3 regions of the Citrobacter freundii ATCC 8090 genome follow, and region 1 is predicted to be linked to each of the others. Evidence: riboswitches for the same ligand, from Rfam matches in the RefSeq annotation. Region 1 holds a riboswitch; each other region holds the start of a gene.
The links. Region 1 has a riboswitch for cobalamin ahead of G4551_RS08730 (ABC transporter substrate-binding protein). Riboswitches for the same ligand answer to the same signal wherever they lie in the genome.

Region 1 (4,244 bases):
GAAGTCCTGAGTGATGAACAGCGACGTGCCGAGTACGACCAACTGTGGCAGCATCGCAACGACCCTCAGTTCAGCCGTCAATTCCAGCAAGGAGAGGGGCAAAGCTACAGCGCCGAAGATTTCGACGATATCTTCTCCTCCATTTTTGGTCAGCATGCACACCAGTCGCGCCAGCGTCATGCCAGCCGCGGACACGATATTGAAATTGAAGTTGCGGTGTTCCTGGAAGAAACGCTTACTGAGCATAGCCGCACTATCAGTTACAACCTGCCGGTCTACAACGCATTCGGCATGGTAGAACGTGAAATTCCCAAAACACTGAACGTGAAAATTCCGGCTGGCGTCGGTAACGGCCAGCGTATCCGTCTGAAAGGTCAGGGTACGCCCGGCGAAAACGGTGGGCCGAACGGTGATTTGTGGCTGGTGATTCATATTGCGCCGCATCCGCTGTTCGATATCGTTAATCAGGATCTGGAAGTTGTCGTTCCTCTGGCGCCGTGGGAAGCTGCGCTGGGTGCGAAAGTAACCGTTCCGACGCTGAAAGAGAGCATCCTGCTGACCATTCCTGCAGGCAGCCAGGCCGGTCAGCGGTTACGCATTAAAGGCAAGGGTCTGGTAAGTAAAAAACATACCGGCGATTTGTATGCGGTGATCAAGATCGTCATGCCACCGAAACCTGACGACACCAGTGCCGCCCTGTGGCAACAACTGGCGGATGCACAAAAGACCTTTGATCCGCGCAAAGAGTGGGGGAAAGCATAATGGCTAACGTTACCGTCACTTTTACCATTACCGAATTTTGTCTGTACACCGGTGTGTCAGAAGAAGAACTGCATGAGGTTGTCGGCTTAGGGGTGATAGAACCCCATGAAGACGAGACGTTTGACGATCATGCGCTGACCGTAATGCGTCGCGCGATGCGCCTGCGTCAGGAGCTGGAACTTGACTGGCCAGGGATTGCCGTTGCATTGACGTTGCTGGAAGAGAACGCTCAGTTACGTCAGGAAAATCGCCTGCTGCGCCAGCGATTGTCTCGTTTTATCAGCCATCCTTAGTGTGTCAGGGCCAGCATGGTGCTGGCCCTTTTATTGTCCGCCCCGCGCTCTTAATGACATTGCGCAATCGCTGGTGACTACCGCGTTGGCGCGAGTAGCCATAGCAGCGTCAATATTGTTTTGAAAGTGGTCTTATTGTTATTATCGTATTCCACTCTAAGCTTGGATGCCTGCCATGACCCGATTAAGGTTTAGTGAGATGACTCACGCCGATATACCTGCTGTTCAGTCGTTCCTTATTAAGCATCTTAATTTGTTCTTCAATGCCGGGAGAGTCATGCCTGCTGCTGAAGAAGATATCTTCGATCTCAAGCAGCAGTATATTTTGCAAGAAAGAAATCTATTACTTTGCGCATGGAGTGAAAAACAAGAGCTCATCGCTACACTTGCGGTATGTCAATATGATGATCGTATCACTGAGCTACGTGGGCACTATAATTTGCCTGAAACGGCAGAAATTTGTCGTTGCTACGTGGATGCGCGCTACCGCAGACAGGGAATCGGAAGCCGGTTGTTTGCTTTAGCTCAAATTTTCTGCCAGCAGCAAAAATATAAAACCTTATATCTTCATACTCATCATTTCTTGCCTGGAGGGTATCATTTTTGGTTGCGTAAAGATTTTAGCGTCGTTATGGATATGCAGGATGAATGGCAATTGGTACATATGCAGAGATCACATTATTAAATTAACCCAACGCTAATTAACTGCGTTATTGATAACGATCAATATGATTAAATTGAAAAAATAAAACCGTGTTTATAGTTTGATCAATATCAATCAATTCTCATTTAGCTTTTTATTGTTATTTTCATGTATACATCCGAGATAAAGGATTTAAGCATAACCAACTGTAAAACATAACAATTTTACCAAAGGTGTGAGGTTTTCCCTGTTTATTCATACGGTTGACCTCGTTAACAATTGCCGTTAGAGTCGCTTTTGACAGCATTTCATTACATTTTTGTATATGAATAGGAATATGGTGAGAATTATTCAATTCAATTCCATAACTGCCCCCGCAACTGTAGGCGGATGCAGAATATCCTTGTGTGGTTAATAAGCCACAGGTCACTGTAAAGCTCGTCTTTATGGGAAGGCCGATATTCTGATTACCGTGAGTCAGGAGACCTGCTGTCAACGATGTATACCATTAAGTGGACGGGATGGTCCATGGGATGAATTATTTGACGTAAGCAGTAGTGTATTTATGAATAAGATTTTGGCTAAGTAAGGCTTATTTGCATTTGTTGCATATCTTCATTCTTAAAATTCACGATTTAATGTCATCTATCTTCATGTCTCCTCCCGATATATGGAATGAAATGAGCCATGACCAGACTTTAAGATTCTGGCATCAACGGGACGATGATAATGCACGCTAATTCTACATTTTTCTCTTCTAAAAAAACGCTTCTGGCTATTGTTGGAACCACTGTACTGTTGACTTCCGGTTTTTCTAACGCGGCAAAAACCGAATATCCTCTGACGATTAAAAACTGTGGACGCGATATTACCTTTAATCAGGCACCAACGCGCGTGGCAACCGTGGGTCAGAACAGTACCGAGATTCTCTATTCACTGGGGCTGGCCGATCGCGTCGTGGGTACTTCGTTGTGGTTTGGCCCGGTACTGGATGCTTACAAAGCAGCAAATGAAAAAGTTGCCGTCATTGCGCAAAATATTCCCAGCTTTGAAGGAATTGTGGCTAAAAAACCAGATCTGGTCGCCAGCCAGTTTGAATGGCAAATCGGCCCTGCTGGCACAGTTGCCTCATACGAACAGTTTAGTGAACTGAAGGTGCCCGTTTACACCGCGCCAGCTGACTGTGCTAAGGATAACGAAGATGGGGGTGATGGTGTTCGTAAGGGCATGTTTGATATTGCTATGGTGTATCAGGAAGTCGCCGATCTGGCAAAAATTTTTGATGTTCAGGATAAAGGCGAAGCGCTGATTGCCAGCCTTAAAGCGCGTGAATCAGCAGCAAAAAATAAAATTACCGGCATGGATAAGAATGTTTCTGCCGTGTTCTGGTTCTCAAGCGCCGATTTACAGCTCGATCCTTACGTTGCCGGGAAGTTTGGCCCAGCAGCATGGATAGCCCAAACGCTGGGTGTGAAAAATGTCATTGATTCTGCTGAAGAGTGGCCAACGGTGGGCTGGGAAACCATCGCTAAAGCTAACCCTTCTGTCATTGTGCTCGGTGAGATGAGCCGCCGACGCTTCCCGGCAGATGACTGGAAGATCAAGATGGAATACCTCCAGTCCGATCCTGTCACCAAACTGATTCCTGCCGTCAAAGAAAACCATCTGCCGGCCATTGACGTACAGACAATGAATGCCGGGATCAGAACTATTGATGGGGTGGAAAAACTGGCTGACGCTCTGGTTGAATATGGCTTAGCGCATCCGCAGGCTGCTCATTAATCTACATTTTGCGCTATATCACGGCACGGTATAGCGCATCTCCGTTACTCAGGAACGCAGATAATCATGAGTGATTCTCGCAGGATGCGTCGCGCTGTTGGTCAGCTTGCGGTGAGAGTCGGTGGTCATGCCGTTTGGGTCAGTGCGCTGATGTGTTGCGTACTACTGGCGGGGATTTCCATCGGCGAAACGTTTATCCCCTGGCGGCACGTACTCAGCACGTTGGCAAATCATCTTTTCGATACCCACTATCCTGTCGATGCACTGGATGCCGGGATCGTCTGGAACTACCGCCTGACCCGAGCACTGGTCTCAGCCAGCTGCGGCGCCTGCCTGGCTGTTTCCGGCGTAGTGTTGCAGTCGTTGCTGCGCAATGCGCTCGCCGAACCTTATCTACTGGGGATTTCTGCCGGAGCATCTACCGGTGCGGTGCTGATTGCGCTCACGGGACTGGGGGCTGGCATCATCAGTATGTCTTTAGGGGCGTTCATTGGTGCGCTGACGGCATTTCTGTTCGTTGCGCTATTGGCGATGGCCGCTGGCGGTAAACAAGGCGGCGGGATTACAACCCAAATCATTCTTGCCGGGATCGCCAGTTCGCAACTGTTCAATGCGATTACGTCGCTTATCATCACCCGCTCAGCAAACGCCGAGCAAGCACGCGGAATTATGTTCTGGTTGTTAGGCAATTTGAGCGGTGTACGCTGGCCCGATGTTGTCTTAGCTATTCCTACCGCTCTGGTCGGTATTGCGCTGTGCTTCTG
Region 2 (4,244 bases), 1.2 Mb from region 1:
AATCACGCTCGAACGGCTAAGCGCCGCACAAAACTGCTCCAGCACATCACTGGAAAACCACAGAATGTCCAGCCAGTCGAAATCTGCCGTCGTGTGAATGACCCGCTTGATAATGGCTTCATGTAACGGACTGGCAAACTGATAGTCCGGACGGGTTTCACGGATGATCTCGCCAATAATGTCGAAACTTTTGGCTTCAATCGCCTGGGGTTGCTGGATATATTGCATTATGTTGTCCTCAGGCTACACCGGCCCACAGCCACCGCAGCGCAATAAACAGCGCCAGTGCCAGCGTCGATGCCACCCACATCAGTCGAATCGTATGGGAAATGTCGTCTACCGAAATGTCGCGTTGCGCATCACCGATCCACGGTTTCTCAACGCGCTCGCCAAAGTAGTCATTAGGACCACCCAGACGAATGCCTAATGCCCCGGCTACGGATGCCTCTGACCACGCACAGTTTGGGCTGCTGTGGTTGTAGCGATCGCGCCAGCCAATCTGTAAAGCTCGCGAGCCGTCTTTACGGCATAAAAATGCCGCCACGCCCAGCAGCAGCCAGCTCAGTCTTGCAGGAATAAAGTTCGCGACATCGTCCAGACGCGCGCTGACCATACCGATAGCGCGGTATTTTTCATGTTTGTAGCCCACCATGGAGTCAAGGGTGTTTACCGCTTTGTAGGCCATCGCCAGGGGCGCACCGCCGAGAAGGAGAAAAAACAGCGGCGCGATAATGCCGTCTACGGTGTTTTCAGCCACGGTTTCCACCACCGCACGATTGATCTGTTGCGGTTGCAGTTGCGAGGTATCACGCCCCACTATCCACGACAGTTTTTCCCGACTCGCAGCAAGGTCACCGGCCCGTAGAGGACGTTCGACATCCTGTGCGGCATTCGCCAGGCATCGCCCGGCCAGCACGGTAAAGATCATCCATACCTCTACCACCCAACCCAACCAGGGGTGAACAGATTTTGCCAGTACCAGCACGCCCCAGGACGCAGCCCAGGTCAGACCAACCACCACAATCCACATCACCGCGCCACCAATGCGCAGCGCTCGGTCGCTATGACAATAACGCCGAATAATTCGCTGCACGGCAGAAATCAGATTGCCAATCCAGCGCACCGGATGCGGCCAGTTCTGCGGATCACCGATGATAAAATCAAGCAGCCAGGCAACACACCACGCAAGGATCGTCATAGCGCGCTCCTCGCGGCTGTCAGCCAGTGGCTAAGCATCTGCGGACGTTGAGCAAAATGAACGTGTAAATAGCTGGCAAAGGTGTTTCCAACCTGCCAGCCGCCGGACCAGGCTTGCAGCGTTTTACCATCGCGCACTTTGCGACAGTTCATCACCGCTGGCGTTTCAGGGGTAAAATCGGAATAGTGGAATTCATGCCCGCGCAGCACTTCCCCTTCTGCTGCTAACAATGTTTGCTGCGCGGCCTGCGCTTCGCAGTAGCCAAATCGGGTCAGACGTTTTCCCATTTTGCTGTGGCCGGGAATGATATCCGCCATCAGCCAGGTATCGCCGTTACTGTCCTCAAGCGAACTGCCGAGATACATCAGCCCCCCACACTCTGCGTAAATCGCGACGCCACGTTGATGTGCCGCTCGCAGTTGCTTCAGCATCGAGACATTGCGAGCCAGCGCCGCAGCATGTAGCTCAGGATATCCACCACCTAACCAGATCATCTGACAGTCGGGTAAGCAGGTGTCGTGCAACGGGCTAAAACGAACAATATTAAGCCCCGTACGTTCCAGCAGCGTAATGTTGTCCGGGTAGTAGAAGTTGAAGGCTTCGTCATCGGCAATTGCAAGCGTTAGCCCTGCTCCGGCATCTGCGGCAGGCAGCGCGGGCCATTCGGCAGCAGGAAGATTGGTTGACTGGCTTAATGTCAGCAGTGCGTCAATATCAAGGGTTTGCTCCAGCGTCGCGGCAAACTCCTGCCACGGTTGCTGATTGATAACCGACTCACGTGCGGTGACTAAACCCAAATGTCGTTCGGGAAGGGCAACACCATCCATACGGGGTACGTAACCTAAGACGGGTACATCGCAGTAACGTTCGATTGCGACTTTCAGTAACTGGTAATGCGTTTCGCTGTTAACTCGATTAACAATAACGCCGGCGATGTTCAGAGTGGGATCAAAATGCTGAAAACCCATTACTGTTGCGGCGATTGAGGTGGAAACGGCTTTGCCATCAACCAGTAAGATGACCGGACAGCCTAACTGTTTAGCCATCGCGGCGGTGCTGCAGTAGTTTGGGTCGGTACCATAGCCGTCATACAACCCCATCACACCTTCAATAACGGCGATATCTGCATGTCGCATCTGCTCGTTGAATAGAGCGTTCAGCGTGGGGACGGGAAGCATAAAGCTATCAAGATTGCGGGAAGCGGTACCGCATACCGCTGTATGCCAGCCGGTATCAAGGTAATCAGGACCCACTTTGCAAGGCTGGACGCGCAAACCGCGTTTTTTCAACAAGCTCAACAAGCCCAGCGTCACCGTGGTTTTACCACAGCCGCTTCCGGTACCTGCAAGAACAAATGCGTGAAAATTGGCCGCCATACCCTGATCCTGTTCAGGGTGGTAGGGGTGTAGAGATACCCAGTCTCTCGACTGTATGCATCTGAACCACCCACTTCCCACCGAAGTTGTTGGTAGTCACTGACAGGCAGGTCTTCTGGCTTAGCGTCATCCTCACCCGTCCTTCCCAATCTTGCGATCAGTGGTCCATACGGGGTCGTCAGCATCACAGCAGCGGGGGCTGCGGGGGATTCTCACCCCCTTCCCTACCACAAATGTGGCAAACCTGTCAGTTCAAGAGCCTGGTTAATTAAGCTCTCTGTTATGAGGTAAATTCACGACCTCATGACAATAATTCAGTTTAATATCTTTCCGAATTCATTCAGCCAATTTCCTGGCCTTTTCCCACATATTCATACGTTCACTTTTTGAATGAAAGTATCAGCTAAGAATAAAGAAAGTCATTCACACAGACACTGTATCTCATCACAAAAATAAAAACTGGTGCAGTTTATCCCTCTAATACCATTATTTTGTTGCGCTATGACAATTTATTGGCAGCTGTCATTATTTTTCATTTTATAATGACGGGCATAGCACCACATATCAAAAATCGGCAATAGCAAAATATTGCTATTTAAGCGGACTCTCCGCGTGAAATGACATTAATTTGCTGGCGAAATGCCTGCGGCGTAACCTGATACGTTTGACGGAACACTTTGCAAAAATAGCTGGTTTGCGAAAAGCCTAAATTACGCGCAATGCTGGCTATGCTCCAGTCACTGTGGCAAAGCAACTCTTTGGCACTTGCCATTCTCTGTTGGTTTACCCATGCGTTAAAACCGATACCCTGATATTTTTTGAACAATTTACTGAAATAGTACGGGCTAAGGAAAACATGAGAGGCAACATCTTCCAGACGCAACTCGTCTGATAAATGTGCATCAATGTAGCGCAGGGCTTTTTTCATTTTACTGTCATGGGGGTTGGTACTGCGGTTAGCGCGTACCGGCTCTGACTGCTGCGGGTTATCTTTGATAACAACAAAATTGAGTTGTTTCTTAAGGCAATTTTCGACGATGAGCTTGAGTAAATCCGCTGAGGCAATGACTCGAGAATAGTCCATCTCAGGAACATTACGGAACTCGTTGACCAGCTCTGGATCGGCTTGCCAGCGGTCATCGACGTTGAGAATATCAACGAGGCCTACATCGTTACTTAAGCGTACTTGTCCACAAAGCACAAACCCTACCAGGTGTCCCGCGATGACCAGCGGAATTGAGAAATCGGTAAGCCCGGCATGGCAGCGATAAATGCAGGGTTGATCGGACTTAGAGGCTTCCAACCCTCCACAGCGGTCGCTCATACGACAACGCGTACTATGCTGAGGATGCTGGCGCATCAACTGGCAAAAAGGAGTGAAATTAAAAAGCTCAGAAATTTCATCACCGTGAATATTGACAACCACAACAGCCAGACTGGTGGCCTGTGCAAAATCCTGTGCGATTTTATTAATGAGTTCTGAGTTCAGGGCACTCGCAGAAATCATGATAAAACCTCTCAGTTAATTTATTGTTATAAATAAAACATATTATTCACACATTCATTTTCATCTCGCGATCCAGCGCTCTGATGAAAGTCAGCATTGAACATAACAAAAGTCTCCCATTCTTGGGAGACTTTTTAAGCCGTTCAGGAAACCGGATCACGAA
Region 3 (4,244 bases), 2.1 Mb from region 1:
GGCTTACCTGTTCTTATACATAAAAGCAACAGAATAGTAACATCGTTGTCAGGATAACCCAATTATCGTTGTGCTTTTTTGCGAAGTCGAAGCACAAACTGCGCGTAAACAATCATTCACAAAGCCATGCCAACCGCCTAATCTCTGGTATAGTGCCAGCAAGGTATGTGGAAGGATTCAGACATCGTGATGGGCGTTAGAGCGCAACAAAAAGAAAAAACCCGGCGTTCGCTGGTAGAAGCCGCATTTAGTCAACTGAGCGCTGAGCGTAGTTTTGCCAGCCTCAGTTTACGCGAAGTTGCTCGTGAAGCGGGCATTGCGCCAACCTCGTTTTATCGCCATTTCCGCGATGTGGATGAACTCGGCCTGACGATGGTGGACGAAAGCGGTCTGATGCTGCGTCAATTGATGCGCCAGGCGCGCCAGCGTATCGCGAAGGGCGGGAGTGTGATCCGCACCTCGGTCTCAACATTTATGGAGTTCATCGGCAACAATCCCAACGCCTTCCGTTTATTATTGCGCGAGCGTTCGGGGACATCCGCAGCGTTTCGTGCAGCGGTCGCACGTGAAATTCAGCACTTCATTGCGGAACTTGCGGACTATCTGGAACTCGAAAACCATATGCCTCGTGCGTTTACTGAAGCGCAAGCCGAAGCCATGGTAACCATTGTTTTCAGCGCCGGGGCAGAAGCACTGGATGTTGGCGCTGAACAGCGTCGACAGCTAGAAGAGCGGCTGGTATTGCAACTGCGCATGATCGCGAAAGGCGCATTTTATTGGTACCGCCGTGAACAAGAGAAGATGACGCACCACTCCGAGTAACGAGAAGGACAAGCAATGAAACAGTCAGGTCAAGATAAAGGTACGCTGCTGCTGGCGCTGGTTGCTGGCTTATCGATCAATGGTACATTTGCGGCGCTGTTTAGCTCCATTGTGCCATTCTCCGTATTCCCGATTATTTCGCTGGTGCTGACGGTTTATTGTCTGCATCAACGCTATCAGAACCGCACCATGCCTGTGGGATTGCCGGGCCTGGCCGCCGCCTGTTTTATTCTCGGTGTTCTGCTGTACAGCACCGTGGTACGCGCTGAATATCCGGATATTGGCTCTAACTTCTTCCCGGCGGTGCTGTCGGTGATTCTGGTGTTCTGGATCGGCTTTAAAGTGCGTAACCGTAAACAGGAAATTGTGGAGTAACAGTTGTCGCTGTAGGCCGGATAAGGCAAAGCCGCTATCCGGCAATCTGAACCGGTAGTGCTTATCCGGCCTCCGTTCAGTCTTACTTCTTCGTTAACAGTACTCCGCACTCCATATGGTGCGTATATGGGAACTGATCGAATAGCGCCAGACGTGAAACATTGTGCGTCTGGCTTAACGTTTCCAGGTTCTTACACAGCGTCTCCGGATTGCAGGAGATGTACAGAATGCGCGGATACGCCTGCACCATTTTCTCCGTTTCGCTGTCCAGACCGCTGCGCGGTGGGTCAACGAAGATAGTTTCACACTGGTAACTCTTCAGATCGATTCCCTGCAAACGGTTGAACTCGCGAACGCCGTTCATCGCCTGAGTAAACTCTTCGGCCGCCATGCGGATAATTTGTACGTTATCAATATGGTTAGCCGCGATGTTGTACTGTGCAGCAGCCACGGACGGTTTGGCGATTTCAGTGGCCAGTACGCGGTTGAAGTTTTGCGCCAGGGCTAACGAGAAATTGCCATTGCCGCAATACAGCTCCAGCAGGTCGCCTTTTGAGCCCCTGGTGACATCAATCGCCCACTCCAACATCTGAATATTCATGGCGGCGTTCGGCTGGGTGAAGCTGTTCTCAACCTGGCGGTAGATAATCTCTTTACCTGCAACCGGCAAGCGTTCGTCAATGTAGTCCTGGTCCAGCTCAATTTTGGTTTTGGTAGCCCGACCAATCAAATGCACGTTCAGGTTTTGCGCCCGCAGCGCATCTCGCAGCGCTTCGGCTTCCTTACGCCATTCATCATCCAGCTTTTTATGGTACAGCATCGAAACCACCGCCTGATCGCTCAGGGTTGTGAGGTAATCAATCTGAAACAGTTTGTGGCGCAGGACGTGGTTGTTGCGAACGCCGTCGATCATTGCCGTCATCAACGTGTTGATGAGCTCGCTGGCTGCCGGGAAGCTGTCGACGCGAATACGGTTTTTGGTCTGGCTGTCGAACATGATGTGGTACAGGTCATCACCGTCATGCCACAGGCGGAATTCGGCGCGCATACGGTAATGGCTGACCGGTGAGCGAAACACTTCCGGAGCCTGTGCATAAAATGGCGTCATTAAGCTCTGCAGACGCACTACTTTCTCAGCTAACTGGGCGTCGTACTGTTCTGTCGGCAGGTGTTCGGGGGTCATGATGCGTCCTGAAAAATAAAAGTACGCGGGGATTGTAGGGATTGCTCAACAGATGTCCAGTCATTGATGATTTCCGATAATGTGATACGCGGTCTGGACACCAGGTTGTAACAAACTGTAGCATCCGTTTTCCGGTCCTGTGAGTTAAAAGGGAATCCAGTGTAAATCTGGAGCTGACGCGCAGCGGTAAGGAAGGTAAGAGATGAGCGCACCTGGTGCAGACACTGCGGATTGCCGCGGGAAGTCATCGTCTCTTTAAGTCGCCTCCAAGCCCGAAGACCTGCCGGCTAACGTCGCATCTGGTTTTCATCATCGCGTACTATCGGTGGGACCTGCGGCATCCTTCTTAAATTGTGGATGCTTTACAATGATCAAAAAATCATTGCTGTGCACGGCGCTGTCCGTCACGGCATTTTCTGGTTGGGCACAGGACACTCGCCCGGATACTCTCGTCGTCACTGCCAACCGTTTTCAGCAGCCTCGTAGCGCAGTACTCGCTCCTATTACCGTTGTTACGCGTCAGGATATCGATCGCTGGCAATCTACCTCCGTGAATGATGTGCTTCGTCGCCTGCCTGGCGTCGATATCGCTCAATACGGTGGTATGGGACAAAACTCGTCTATCTCTATTCGCGGCACCAACGCCAGCCATGTTCTGGTGCTGATTGACGGCGTGCGCCTGAACCTGGCAGGGGTTAGCGGCGCAGCCGATCTCAGCCAGTTCCCGGTCTCGTTAGTGCAGCGTATCGAATACATTCGAGGGCCGCGTTCGGCGGTTTATGGTTCTGATGCGATTGGCGGCGTGGTGAATATCATTACCACGCGCGAAAAGCCGGGGACGGAACTGACCGCTGGCGTGGGAAGCAATGGCTACCAGAATTACGATGTCTCAACCCAACAACAGCTCGGCGAAAATACGCGCGTCACGCTGATGGGCGATTATGCCTATACCAAAGGCTTTGATGTTGTAGCATACGGCAGCACCGGCTCTCAGGCTCAGCCCGATAAAGACGGTTTTTTAAGTAAAACGCTGTATGGCGCGCTGGAACACAACTTTTCCGATACATGGAGCGGGTTTGTTCGCGGTTATGGTTATGATAACCGCACGAATTACGACTCATATTACTCTCCTGGCTCGCCGCTCCTCGATACCCGAAAACTCTACAGCCAAAGCTGGGATGCCGGACTGCGTTTTAATGGCGAGCTTATCCAGTCGCAGCTGGTTTCGAGCTATAGCCATAGCAAAGACTACAACTATGATCCGGATTATGGCCGCTATGATTCCTCGGCCACACTGGATGAGATGAAGCAATATAATGTGCAGTGGTCAAACAGCATAGTGGTTGGTCATGGTAATGTGGGCGCTGGTGTCGACTGGCAAAAGCAAACTACGGAGCCTGGCACCGGGTATGTCACGGACGGTTACGACCAGCGAAATACCGGCCTCTACTTGACGGGATTACAGCAACTGGGTGATTTCACTTTCGAAGGTGCTGCGCGCAGTGATGATAACTCCGAGTTTGGACGTCATGGCACATGGCAAACCAGCGCCGGATGGGAGTTTATTGAAGGCTATCGCTTTATTGCGTCCTACGGTACATCTTACAAAGCACCTAATCTCGGGCAGTTGCATGGTTATTACGGCAATTCGAACCTGGATCCTGAACAAAGTAAGCAATGGGAAGGGGCGTTTGAAGGCTTAACGGCGGGTGTGAACTGGCGAGTTTCAGGGTATCGTAACGATATCGATGACATGATCGATTATGACCCACATACCGAGAAATACTTTAACGAAGGTAAAGTACGCATTAAAGGCGTTGAAGCGACCGCAAACTTTGATACCGGACCGCTGGCACATACGTTG

Region 2: it holds a riboswitch for cobalamin, as region 1 does, so the genes downstream of both, G4551_RS14740 (cobyrinate a,c-diamide synthase) here and G4551_RS08730 (ABC transporter substrate-binding protein) in region 1, are expected to answer to the same signal.
Region 3: it holds a riboswitch for cobalamin, as region 1 does, so the genes downstream of both, btuB (TonB-dependent vitamin B12 receptor BtuB) here and G4551_RS08730 (ABC transporter substrate-binding protein) in region 1, are expected to answer to the same signal.

What each region holds. Positions count from the first base shown of each region.
Region 1 covers NZ_CP049015.1:1,836,222-1,840,465, reverse strand. The annotation lists gene cbpA (curved DNA-binding protein) at 1-762, shown strand, start outside; gene cbpM (chaperone modulator CbpM) at 762-1,055, shown strand; gene G4551_RS08735 (GNAT family N-acetyltransferase) at 1,231-1,740, shown strand; cobalamin riboswitch at 1,983-2,206, shown strand; gene G4551_RS08730 (ABC transporter substrate-binding protein) at 2,428-3,480, shown strand; gene G4551_RS08725 (FecCD family ABC transporter permease) at 3,547-4,244, shown strand, end outside.
Region 2 covers NZ_CP049015.1:3,014,300-3,018,543, forward strand. The annotation lists gene G4551_RS14730 (cobalt-precorrin-8 methylmutase) at 1-228, opposite strand, end outside; gene cbiB (adenosylcobinamide-phosphate synthase CbiB) at 239-1,198, opposite strand; gene G4551_RS14740 (cobyrinate a,c-diamide synthase) at 1,195-2,574, opposite strand; cobalamin riboswitch at 2,663-2,837, opposite strand; gene pocR (transcriptional regulator PocR) at 3,170-4,081, opposite strand.
Region 3 covers NZ_CP049015.1:4,703,910-4,708,153, reverse strand. The annotation lists gene fabR (HTH-type transcriptional repressor FabR) at 187-822, shown strand; gene G4551_RS22560 (YijD family membrane protein) at 838-1,197, shown strand; gene trmA (tRNA (uridine(54)-C5)-methyltransferase TrmA) at 1,280-2,380, opposite strand; cobalamin riboswitch at 2,496-2,682, shown strand; gene btuB (TonB-dependent vitamin B12 receptor BtuB) at 2,748-4,244, shown strand, end outside.